3 regions of the Bartonella sp. EBT8 genome follow, and region 3 is predicted to be linked to each of the others. Evidence: predicted binding sites of a transcription regulator. Region 3 holds the regulator's gene; each other region holds the start of a gene.
The links. Region 3 encodes LexA, which represses DNA repair genes until DNA is damaged. Its sites were predicted from a motif close to TGTTCNNNNTGTGTTCNG; they were not measured.

Region 1: the regulator LexA is predicted to act here: its motif matches at 1,367-1,384, upstream of AC0QT4_RS03115 (ATP-dependent helicase).
Region 2: the regulator LexA is predicted to act here: its motif matches at 2,127-2,144, upstream of dnaE (DNA polymerase III subunit alpha).

Annotation. Positions count from the first base shown of each region.
Region 1 covers NZ_JBTTDJ010000003.1:45,608-48,813, reverse strand. The annotation lists gene AC0QT4_RS03115 (ATP-dependent helicase) at 1-1,293, opposite strand, end outside; gene AC0QT4_RS03110 (ribbon-helix-helix domain-containing protein) at 1,477-1,728, opposite strand; gene AC0QT4_RS03105 (DUF4169 family protein) at 1,740-1,922, opposite strand; gene AC0QT4_RS03100 (SspB family protein) at 1,930-2,475, opposite strand; RNA gene ssrA (transfer-messenger RNA) at 2,646-2,999, opposite strand; gene AC0QT4_RS03090 (DUF2853 family protein) at 3,096-3,206, shown strand, end outside.
Region 2 covers NZ_JBTTDJ010000004.1:169,497-172,702, forward strand. The annotation lists gene dnaE (DNA polymerase III subunit alpha) at 1-1,914, opposite strand, end outside; gene recG (ATP-dependent DNA helicase RecG) at 2,327-3,206, shown strand, end outside.
Region 3 covers NZ_JBTTDJ010000004.1:48,675-51,880, reverse strand. The annotation lists tRNA gene AC0QT4_RS04095 (tRNA-Lys) at 220-295, opposite strand; gene lexA (transcriptional repressor LexA) at 1,115-1,828, shown strand; gene rimO (30S ribosomal protein S12 methylthiotransferase RimO) at 1,932-3,206, shown strand, end outside.

The DNA of each region.
Region 1 (3,206 bases), on a different contig from region 3:
ATTAATAATGCGTTCAAAAGCTAAGTCATCTGCTGGTTGGACGACAACGCGTAAATAAGCCATCGCATCACGTATTTCCATTCGTTCATAAAAGCGCGGACCACCAATCACGCGGTAGTTAAGACCAAGTGTTACAAAACGATCTTCAAATTCACGCATCTGAAATGATGCGCGCACCAATATAGCCATATGATTTAATGAATGGCCAGTCTGTTGTGCCTGTTCAATTTCTTCTCCAATTGCACGCGCTTCCTCTTTCGAATCCCATGCTGCATGAACTTTTACTTTTTCTTCTTCGGTATTTATTTGATCAGAAAAAAGTGTTTTTCCAAGTCTTTCTTGGTTATGAGAAATGAGATGAGAAGCGGTTTTGAGAATGTGTGATGTTGAACGATAATTGCGTTCTAAACGGATAATTTTTGCAGGAGGAAAATCTTTCTCAAAACGTAAGATATTATCGACTTTAGCACCACGCCATCCGTAAATGGATTGGTCATCATCGCCAACACAACAAAGGTTGACATGTTGTCTTTCTGGCTGTTGTGCCAAAAGGCGAAGCCAAAGATATTGTACTGTGTTGGTATCTTGATATTCATCAACAAGAATATAGCGAAATTTGGAGTGATATTCCCGAAGAATATCTGGATTATGTTGGAAAATAGAGAGTGGATGAAGTAAGAGATCGCCAAAATCACAGGCATTAAGGCTTTTTAATCTCTCTTGATAGAGATGGTAAAGTTTACGTCCCATACCCTTACCAAAGGAATGAGAATCGTCTTCTGAAATATGTTCTGGTGAAAGCCCTTGATTTTTCCAAGAATCAATCATTATAGTAAGATTCTTGGCGGGCCAACGTTTATCGTCCAATCTTTCAGCTTGAATAAGCTGTTTTAAAAGCCTAGTAACATCATCGCTATCAAGAATTGTAAAGTTGCTTTTTAAGCCAACAAGTTCTGCGTGACGGCGCAAAATTTTTGCCCCCGTGGAATGAAAAGTTCCAAGCCAAGGCATGCCTTCAACAATTTCACCAATAAGTGTGCCAATGCGCATTTTCATTTCACGTGCTGCTTTGTTGGTGAAGGTTACAGCAAGTATTTGCTTAGGAGAGGCAAGCCCAGAGCGTAAAATGTGAGAAATGCGGGTTGTTAAAACACGCGTTTTTCCAGTACCAGCACCCGCAAGAACTAAAAGAGGTCCTTCTGTATTCATGACGGCTTGTTGTTGCTCTGGATTGAGTTGTTGTAAATAATCGCCATCACATTGCGTTTTTTCTTTTTCTTTTACAGTAGGCATAGTGGCTCTAGAACTCTTTTCATTATGGAGAGGGGAGGCTTATCTTCAAAGAATGGTATGGGATCAAGAAAATTGTTCATTATACATTTTGTGTAGTACTTTTTTCATCTGAATGCTAGGTCCAAAAAAACATACTCTCTTCGGTTGAATAAGGGACAGAGATTTTAAAAACTAAAACAAATATTAAAAGCGTTGGGTGAGAACGCTTTGAAGTGCATAAATGCGTAACGAAGACGAAAGATTTACTTCTGGTGGTCTTTTGCTATCAATATCGGTGATAATAAAGGCTAAAGATTGTTTTTTTTTGTGCGCTATGGTTTTGAGGATATCTAGAAATGGTTGTTCTAAAGATACGCTTGTTGCATGTCCATCAATACGAACAGATATTTTTCGCAAAATTACTTTTGACCAATCGATGAAAGTATCTTCATGCATTCTTTTTATTCTTATTCCTCGCGCTCTAAATAATTTTGATCAAGAAATTTTTGCGTTTTTAAAGATTCTTTTTGCTCGAAAAGTTTTTCAGCTTTTGTTCTTCCAAAACGATAGCGTCTTTCTTCTGCATGAACAGCTTGTTCTGCACGCTTTTTCTGTTTTCGAAATTGACGAAGATTAATGATTTTAGTCATGAAACACTTATTTTTTGCGAAAAGAATCTAAAGAAACAACATCAGCACTTGGTTTGATATCATTGTTTGAGGGATCTGTATTTGGACTAGGATTTTGTTCTTTTATAAGCGAGTTCTCTTTTTTTTGTTTGTCTGATAGAACCGTCGGTGTACTTGGAGCATTTTCTGAATTTTTGTCTTCTCCAGAAGTAAGGTTCGAGGGGAGATCAAATGCTGCTTCAAATGCTGCTATAGGGTCATAAAAGACTTGAATAGAGGTAAAAGGAATTACAAGTTTTTCGCTAATTTCTCTAAAGGAAAGTGTTACTTCGAAGGCATGCTCTGAAACACTTAAATCTCTAAACTGATGTTGTAAGACGATTGTCATTTGCTCTGGGTAACGACTTTTTAGACGAGGAGAGATTTTTACGCCTGGGGCATTGGTCAAAAAAGTAATAAAAAAATGATGATTTCCTGGAAGTCCTGCTTTGGCAACTTCCGATAAAACTTTACGGATAACCCCACGAAGTGCATCCTGAACGAGAATATCGTAACGGACTTGATCTTGAACCATCGAAGCTTTCCTTTTATTTCATACGATAGATGAGCGTGCGGAGTATTTTGCTATAGAATGTCTTTTTAAGCTAGCAATATTTTGTCTCATATGTACTTAAATCACTCAAAAAATGATATGAAATTTTATGACAAAAAATGTCTCGAAGATCAATTGATCGTCTTTATAAAGGTGAAGGCTTCTGTTGCCAGGTGCCTCCGAACCCCGCTTAAACCTGCGACGGTTTAAGGCTTAATTTGAAGCATTCACACCACCTTAAGCGGCGAGACGTGCTTCCGCATAGTTGTCATTTGCAACTACTCATTTAGCCCGATAACGGTGGTACTATGCCGAGTAAAAGAGCAATCTTTACACTCTTGTCGATCCTATTTCGCCCCCATCAAAGTATAATTTTGTATTATATTTTGGTGGAGGCGCCGGGTACCGCCCCCGGGTCCAATAAGTTTATTCCATTGTCCATTTATTACCATAGCTGGCAAGCCAGCACTTTAAATATAGATGAAGACGAGTCTTTAGAAAAGGGGGGTTGTTAATATTTTTAATCCTCTAATTATTATGAGAAGCTCTGTGATGCGGTTGTAGAGTACAGTCGCTAATTTTTGGAGAGGAGAGGGTGCAAAATGACCAATGATCTAGCAGATATTAAATTATATGACCAAAATCCCGATGAGGCTGCAATAGAACGGCTAAGACATCGCTTAGCTTTGGTGATGAAAAAACAGGATGCATCA
Region 2 (3,206 bases), 120 kb from region 3:
CATACCAGAACTTTCCACTTGAAACACGCCAACTGTTTCGCCACGTGCCATCATAGCATAGGTCATTTCATCATTGAGAGAGATATTCGACAACTCTATTTTAATGCCCTTCCGTGCAACAAAATCTACCGCCATTTTCAAAATAGTCAGTGTTTTTAATCCCAGAAAATCAAATTTTACGAGCCCCGCCTGTTCAACATATTTCATATTAAATTGTGTTACAGGCATATCAGAACGAGGATCGCGATACATTGGAACAAGCTCTGACAGTGGACGATCACCAATAACAATCCCTGCCGCATGGGTTGATGCATGACGATAAAGCCCCTCCAGTTGAAGCGCTATATCTAATGTGCGCCCAATGACAGGGTCTTTTTTCTTTTCCTCCTCAAATTTAGGCTCATCCTTGATAGCATCAGCCAATTCAACTTGGCTTCCAGGTGTAGCAGGAACTAATTTCGTAAGATAATCCACCTGACGATAAGGTACTTCTAAAACACGTCCAACATCACGCAACACGGCACGCGCTTGTAATTTACCAAAGGTAATAATTTGGGCAACTTGATCGCGTCCATATTTTTCCTGAACATAATGAATAACCTCTTCGCGTCGCTCTTGACAAAAGTCAATATCGAAATCCGGCATAGAAACACGATCTGGATTAAGAAAACGTTCAAAGAGAAGAGAAAAACGTAATGGATCAACATCGGTAATAGTCAACGCATAAGCAACAAGTGAACCAGCACCAGAACCACGCCCAGGACCAACAGGGATATCATGAGACTTCGCCCATTTTATAAAATCTGAAACGATAAGAAAATAGCCAGAAAACTGCATGCGCGTAATAACGGAAACTTCATAATCAAGCCGCTGCTCATAATCTGCAATTGTATATCCTTCGGCCAATCCAACTGTCTCAAGCCGCATTTTTAAACCAGCCTTAGCCTGATTTAGTAATTCCCTATCTTCTACTTCTAAAGCACGATTTGAATCAATAGACTTCTCTACAAAACGCGGCAAAATTGGTTTTCTAATAGGGGTAGCAGTATGACAACGCAATGCAATTTCAACGCTGTTCTCCAAAGCTTCTGGAAGATCAGAAAATAATGCAACCATTTCATCTTGTGACTTCAAATAATGATCTGGTGTTACACGTTTACGCTCTGGATTAGAAACAATTTGCCCTTCTGCAACTGCCATCAGTGCATCATGTGCTTCATACCCTTGCCTATTCAGAAAAAAAGCTTCATTGGTTGCAACAAGAGGAATTTCATATTTATACGCCAATTCAAGAAGCGTATCTTCTACTTGTTGATCAAAAGAGCCATGTCGCTGTAATTCCATATAAAGACGATTAGCAAAAATTTTTCTTAAAGAAATCAAACGTTCAACAGCACGTTCTTTTCTACCTTCTGCCAAAGAAAAATTAAGTGGGCCTCCCTTGCCACCTGTTAAAGCAATTATTCCTTCACTGTGTGACGACAGCCAATCCATTTTAATATGAGGAGGATCAGTGTCGCACTTATCAAGGTAAGCACGGCTAACAAGGCGAACCAGATGAGCATAACCAGCCTCGCTTGCAGCTAACAAAACAACAGAGCAAAAATCAGAAGAATGGCGCCCTTTAGCAAAACTTCGATTGTCATGTTCATCACCAAAATCAACCGCGAGCTGACAACCAACAATAGGCTGAATCCCTTGAGAAAAACAATATTGTGAAAACTCCAAAGCACCAAATAAATTATTCGTATCTGTAATAGCAATTGCTGGTGTATGATCTGAAATCGCATGTTGAATTATTTGTGGAATTTTTAAAGCCCCTTCGAGCAATGAGTAGGCAGAGTGCACCCTTAAATGAATAAAGCGAGGAAGAGATTTTTTTTTATCTCGTGTTTTACTTTTATCTTCTGCCACTCTTAAATTTCCTACAACAAAATAAATACCAAATCGCAACTGCTATTTGTCTATACTAGAAAATATTCTAACTTTATTATACCCTTTATTATACCCTTGAATCTATAAACGCATCACTCAGCATATGGAATTCAGCGCCTTCACAAGACATTTTATTTTTATGATATTTACAGAAGACTTCCATTAAGAAAATATCTCTATGCACAGCAAATAAATACACAAAGAGAAAAAGAGAGAGAATATGACCAATATTGATATTCTTTTTTTACAATTTTTATTCTAAACATTTTAAAACATTAATTTTTCTGCTTCAAATTTTAAAATGTAAATAAAAAATCCTCTTCTATAAATTATCCCCAAAAAGCTCTTTTAAAGGACTAGAAAAAATAACAAGAGCAGGATAAATTTCCTCATGCCTCCAAGCCTTATTACACCTTTTTTTATTTCTATCCGCACCCTTTCTGGGATTACTCCTAAAATATATAGTTTACTGGCTAAAGTCTTAAATATTAATCCTACACAACATGAAATTACCCTTATTGATCTCCTGCAATTAATGCCTCACTCCGTTATAGATCGTAGAAGATGTCCTAGCATTGCTTGTGCACAAGAGGGGATCACTCTCACTCTCGAAATTGTTATTGACCAACATCAACCACCACCAATTGGTCGTAAACGTTTACCCTATCGCGTCACTGCACACGATCCAACGGGAGAAATAAATTTAGTCTTTTTTCATGCACAACATTCTTGGCTAAAGAGACAACTACCGGAAGGAAAGAAAGTCATTGTATCAGGGAAAGTTGAACGGTTTAATGGACAACTTTCAATGGTCCATCCCGATTATATCGTACCAAGTGAGCAAGAAAATCAAATTCCCTTCATTGAACCTATTTACCCCTCTACCGCCGGATTATCCGCAAAAACACTAAGACGTGCAATACAAAATGCTTTAGATTATATTCCTCTCTTACCAGAATGGATAGAAGAAAGCGTGAAAAAGCAACAAAACTTTTCCTCTTTTCCTGTTGCTTTACGCCGCATCCATGCGCCCATCGATCTTGCTGATTTAAACTTAGAAAGTACAGCACGCAAACGTCTTGCCTATGATGAATTGCTCGCTTGTCAACTGGCGCTTGGCTTAGTGCGTTTAAAAACCAAATCTCTTTCTGGAACTTCTCGGCCACCAACAGGAGCTTACACTCAAAAACTGCTGAAAGCCCTTCCCTTCCAGCTGACAAATGGACAAATAAAAGCAATACAAGAGATTGCAAATGATCTTGCTTCACCAG
Region 3 (3,206 bases):
GCAGGAAAAAGATACAATACAATAGACATTGTGTTCAATTAAAAAATAAAAAAATCAATATATTAATAAAAAATATAATCACATAATATAAACTGTGAATAAATATGCTGATTCTGCAAGATAAGCGATAAAACTCTCTGATTAACGTAGAAAAACTATAATCACTGGAGCAATTTAATAATTACGTATCATTTTTCTGGAATTTTAAAATGCTGCTATTGGTGAGCGCGCAGGGATTCGAACCCTGGACCTACTGATTAAAAGTCAGTTGCTCTACCAGCTGAGCTACGCGCTCCCAAACAAGTCAAGTCGCTTGTAGAAAGTGAATGGAACATACGGTCGACTTTTCATTTGGTCAACACCTTTCGAAAAAAAATATTATATTTTGTTTAGTTATCAATACTTTTATGTTTCCCCCTATTCCTCATCACTGTAATAATATACAATTTTCTTCCTTCCGAATTTGAATAAAAGGAATAATTTTAAAATATAGGAAACGTATGTAGAAACAGGTAAATGAATTTTACAAATAATAAAAACGAACAATAAAAAAGTGATTCTACTGTCTTTAGATGTTTTTCCAACTTTCTAACATGAGCATGGCGTTGGTAAGGTTATAATTTCCATGGACTGGAAGCTTATTCTTATATAAAAATAGAGGAAACATAAAACAGAATTTCAGCATAACTAAAATGATGTTCTAAAATATCAGTCGTGGCGATAAAAAGATTATCGTTTAATGTTTTATAGAGTTATAAATACTTATCCTAAAAAGAGAAAAACTAAAATAATATATAAAATTATTCTAAATATACAAAGAATTTTCAATCTTTTTCAAATTTACAGGATGCTTTTTAACTGAAATATTTTATAATAGGATTTATTTTAAGGTAATTTATCTCACTTTATATAAGTAAATCATATAAAAATAATAGATTGCAAATATTTTATATTTATAAAATGAAATTTTAAATTATAGTATATTATATTATTAATATAAAAAATAAAGTAAATTTGTTTGATGCAGTTTCCAAAAAAATGTATAATATTTATAGATTAATATATCTTATTTTCCTTTTTTTCTCATATTTGATGTTTTTAACTGGAATATTGAATGTTAACATGTAAACAATATGAATTACTTTTGTTCATTCATAATCATATAAAAGAAACCGGTGTATCTCCTTCCTTCGAAGAAATGAAAATTGCATTGGAGCTTTCGTCAAAGTCTGGCGTTCATAAGCTTATTATAGCCTTAGCTCAACGAGGTTTTATACGCCGCTTGCCCAATCGTGTCCGCGCAATAGAAGTAATTCGACTTCCAGAAAAAATAACATTTAATCTTTCTTTAGCGCGTAAAATTTCTCCAATTATGATGGAAAAAAACAAAAGAAAAATATTTAAAAACTTAAATGATCTTGATAATTTTGAGATAGAAGAGAAAAAGAATATCACTATCCCTATTATGGGCCGTATTGCTGCAAGTATGCCTGTCTCCGCTATATCACAACAAATAAATACGCTTTCTTTACCACAAGAGATGATTAATTCGGGTGAGCACTATGCTTTAGAAGTTAAAGATAATTCTATGATTGAAGCTGGTATTCTTGATAAAGATACTATAATTGTTAAACGTCAAAATACTGCGATAACAGGTGAAATTGTTGTGGCGTTTATTGACAAAGAAGAAGCAACTTTAAAACGTTATCGACGCAATGGGGGTTCCATTGCACTGGAGGCAGCAAACCCTCATTACGAAACACGCATATATGAATCGGAGCGTATACAGATACAAGGTAAAATTATCGGACTTATTCGCAAATATTAAAAAACAAATTGCACACATATCAAAAATAAAGAAAATTTTTTATTCTTAATAATTTAAAAAATAATAAATAAAATTTAATCGTTATAAAATTGCAGGATATATCATGGCAGCACCTCGTATTAGTTTTGTCTCCCTCGGATGCCCAAAAGCACTCGTAGATTCTGAACGAATTATTACAAAACTACGCTCTGAAGGTTATGAAATTTCACGTAAGCATCAAGGTGCTGATCTCGTTATTGTGAATACCTGTGGTTTTCTTGATTCTGCTCGAAAGGAATCATTAGCTAATATTGATGAAGCCCTCAAAGAAAATGGAAAAGTTATTGTAACTGGATGTTTAGGTGCTGATCCTGATGTTATTCGTCAAGCACACCCTAATGTATTAGCTATTACAGGACCGCAGGACTATCAAAGTGTTATACAAGCTGTTCATTCAGTAATTCTTCCAGTTCATGATCCCTTTATCGATTTAGTTCCTCCGCAAGGTATTCGCTTAACTCCTCGCCATTATGCTTACTTAAAAATTTCTGAAGGATGTTCTAATCGCTGTAGCTTTTGTATTATCCCTACTCTACGTGGTGACCTTACTTCACGCCCCATCAATGATGTTCTTCGAGAAGCGGAAAAACTTGTACAGGCCGGTGTAAAAGAGCTTTTGGTTATCTCACAAGATACCAGTGCTTATGGCATTGATATGAAATATTCCGAAAGTTCTTGGAAAGATCGCACAATAAAAACTAAATTTTTTGATCTTTGTCGCGAACTAGGTAATATGGGTATTTGGATACGCATGCATTATGTTTATCCTTATCCTCATGTAGATGAAGTTATTGAGCTTATGGCAGAAAAAAAGCTTCTTCCTTATTTGGATATCCCTTTTCAGCACGCGTCACCAACCGTTTTACGCAATATGAAACGTCCTGCTCTTATGGAAAAAACTAATCGTAGAATTGAAAAGTGGAGAAAAATTTGTCCAGATCTCACTTTACGATCAACATTTATTGTAGGTTTTCCAGGCGAAACGAATGAAGATTTTAATATGCTTCTCGAATGGCTAGAGGAAGTAAAAATTGAACGTGCTGGCTGTTTTCAATACGAAGAAGTAAAAGGTGCTGCCGCAAATAATTTAGGATTAGAAAAAATTTCTGAAGAAGTAAAAAAAAGCCGCTGGCATCGTTTTATGGCCAAACAACAACAAATTTCTACCCACCTTTTAAAGAAAAAAATTGGAAGAAGACTTCAAGTTCTGATCGATGAAAGTCAAGGAAAAATTGCTAAAGGTCGAAGTCAATATGATGCTCCAGAAGTAGATGGTGTTGTGCATATATCATCACGACGACCATTACGTGTTGGTGAATTTGTCACCGTAAAAATTGAA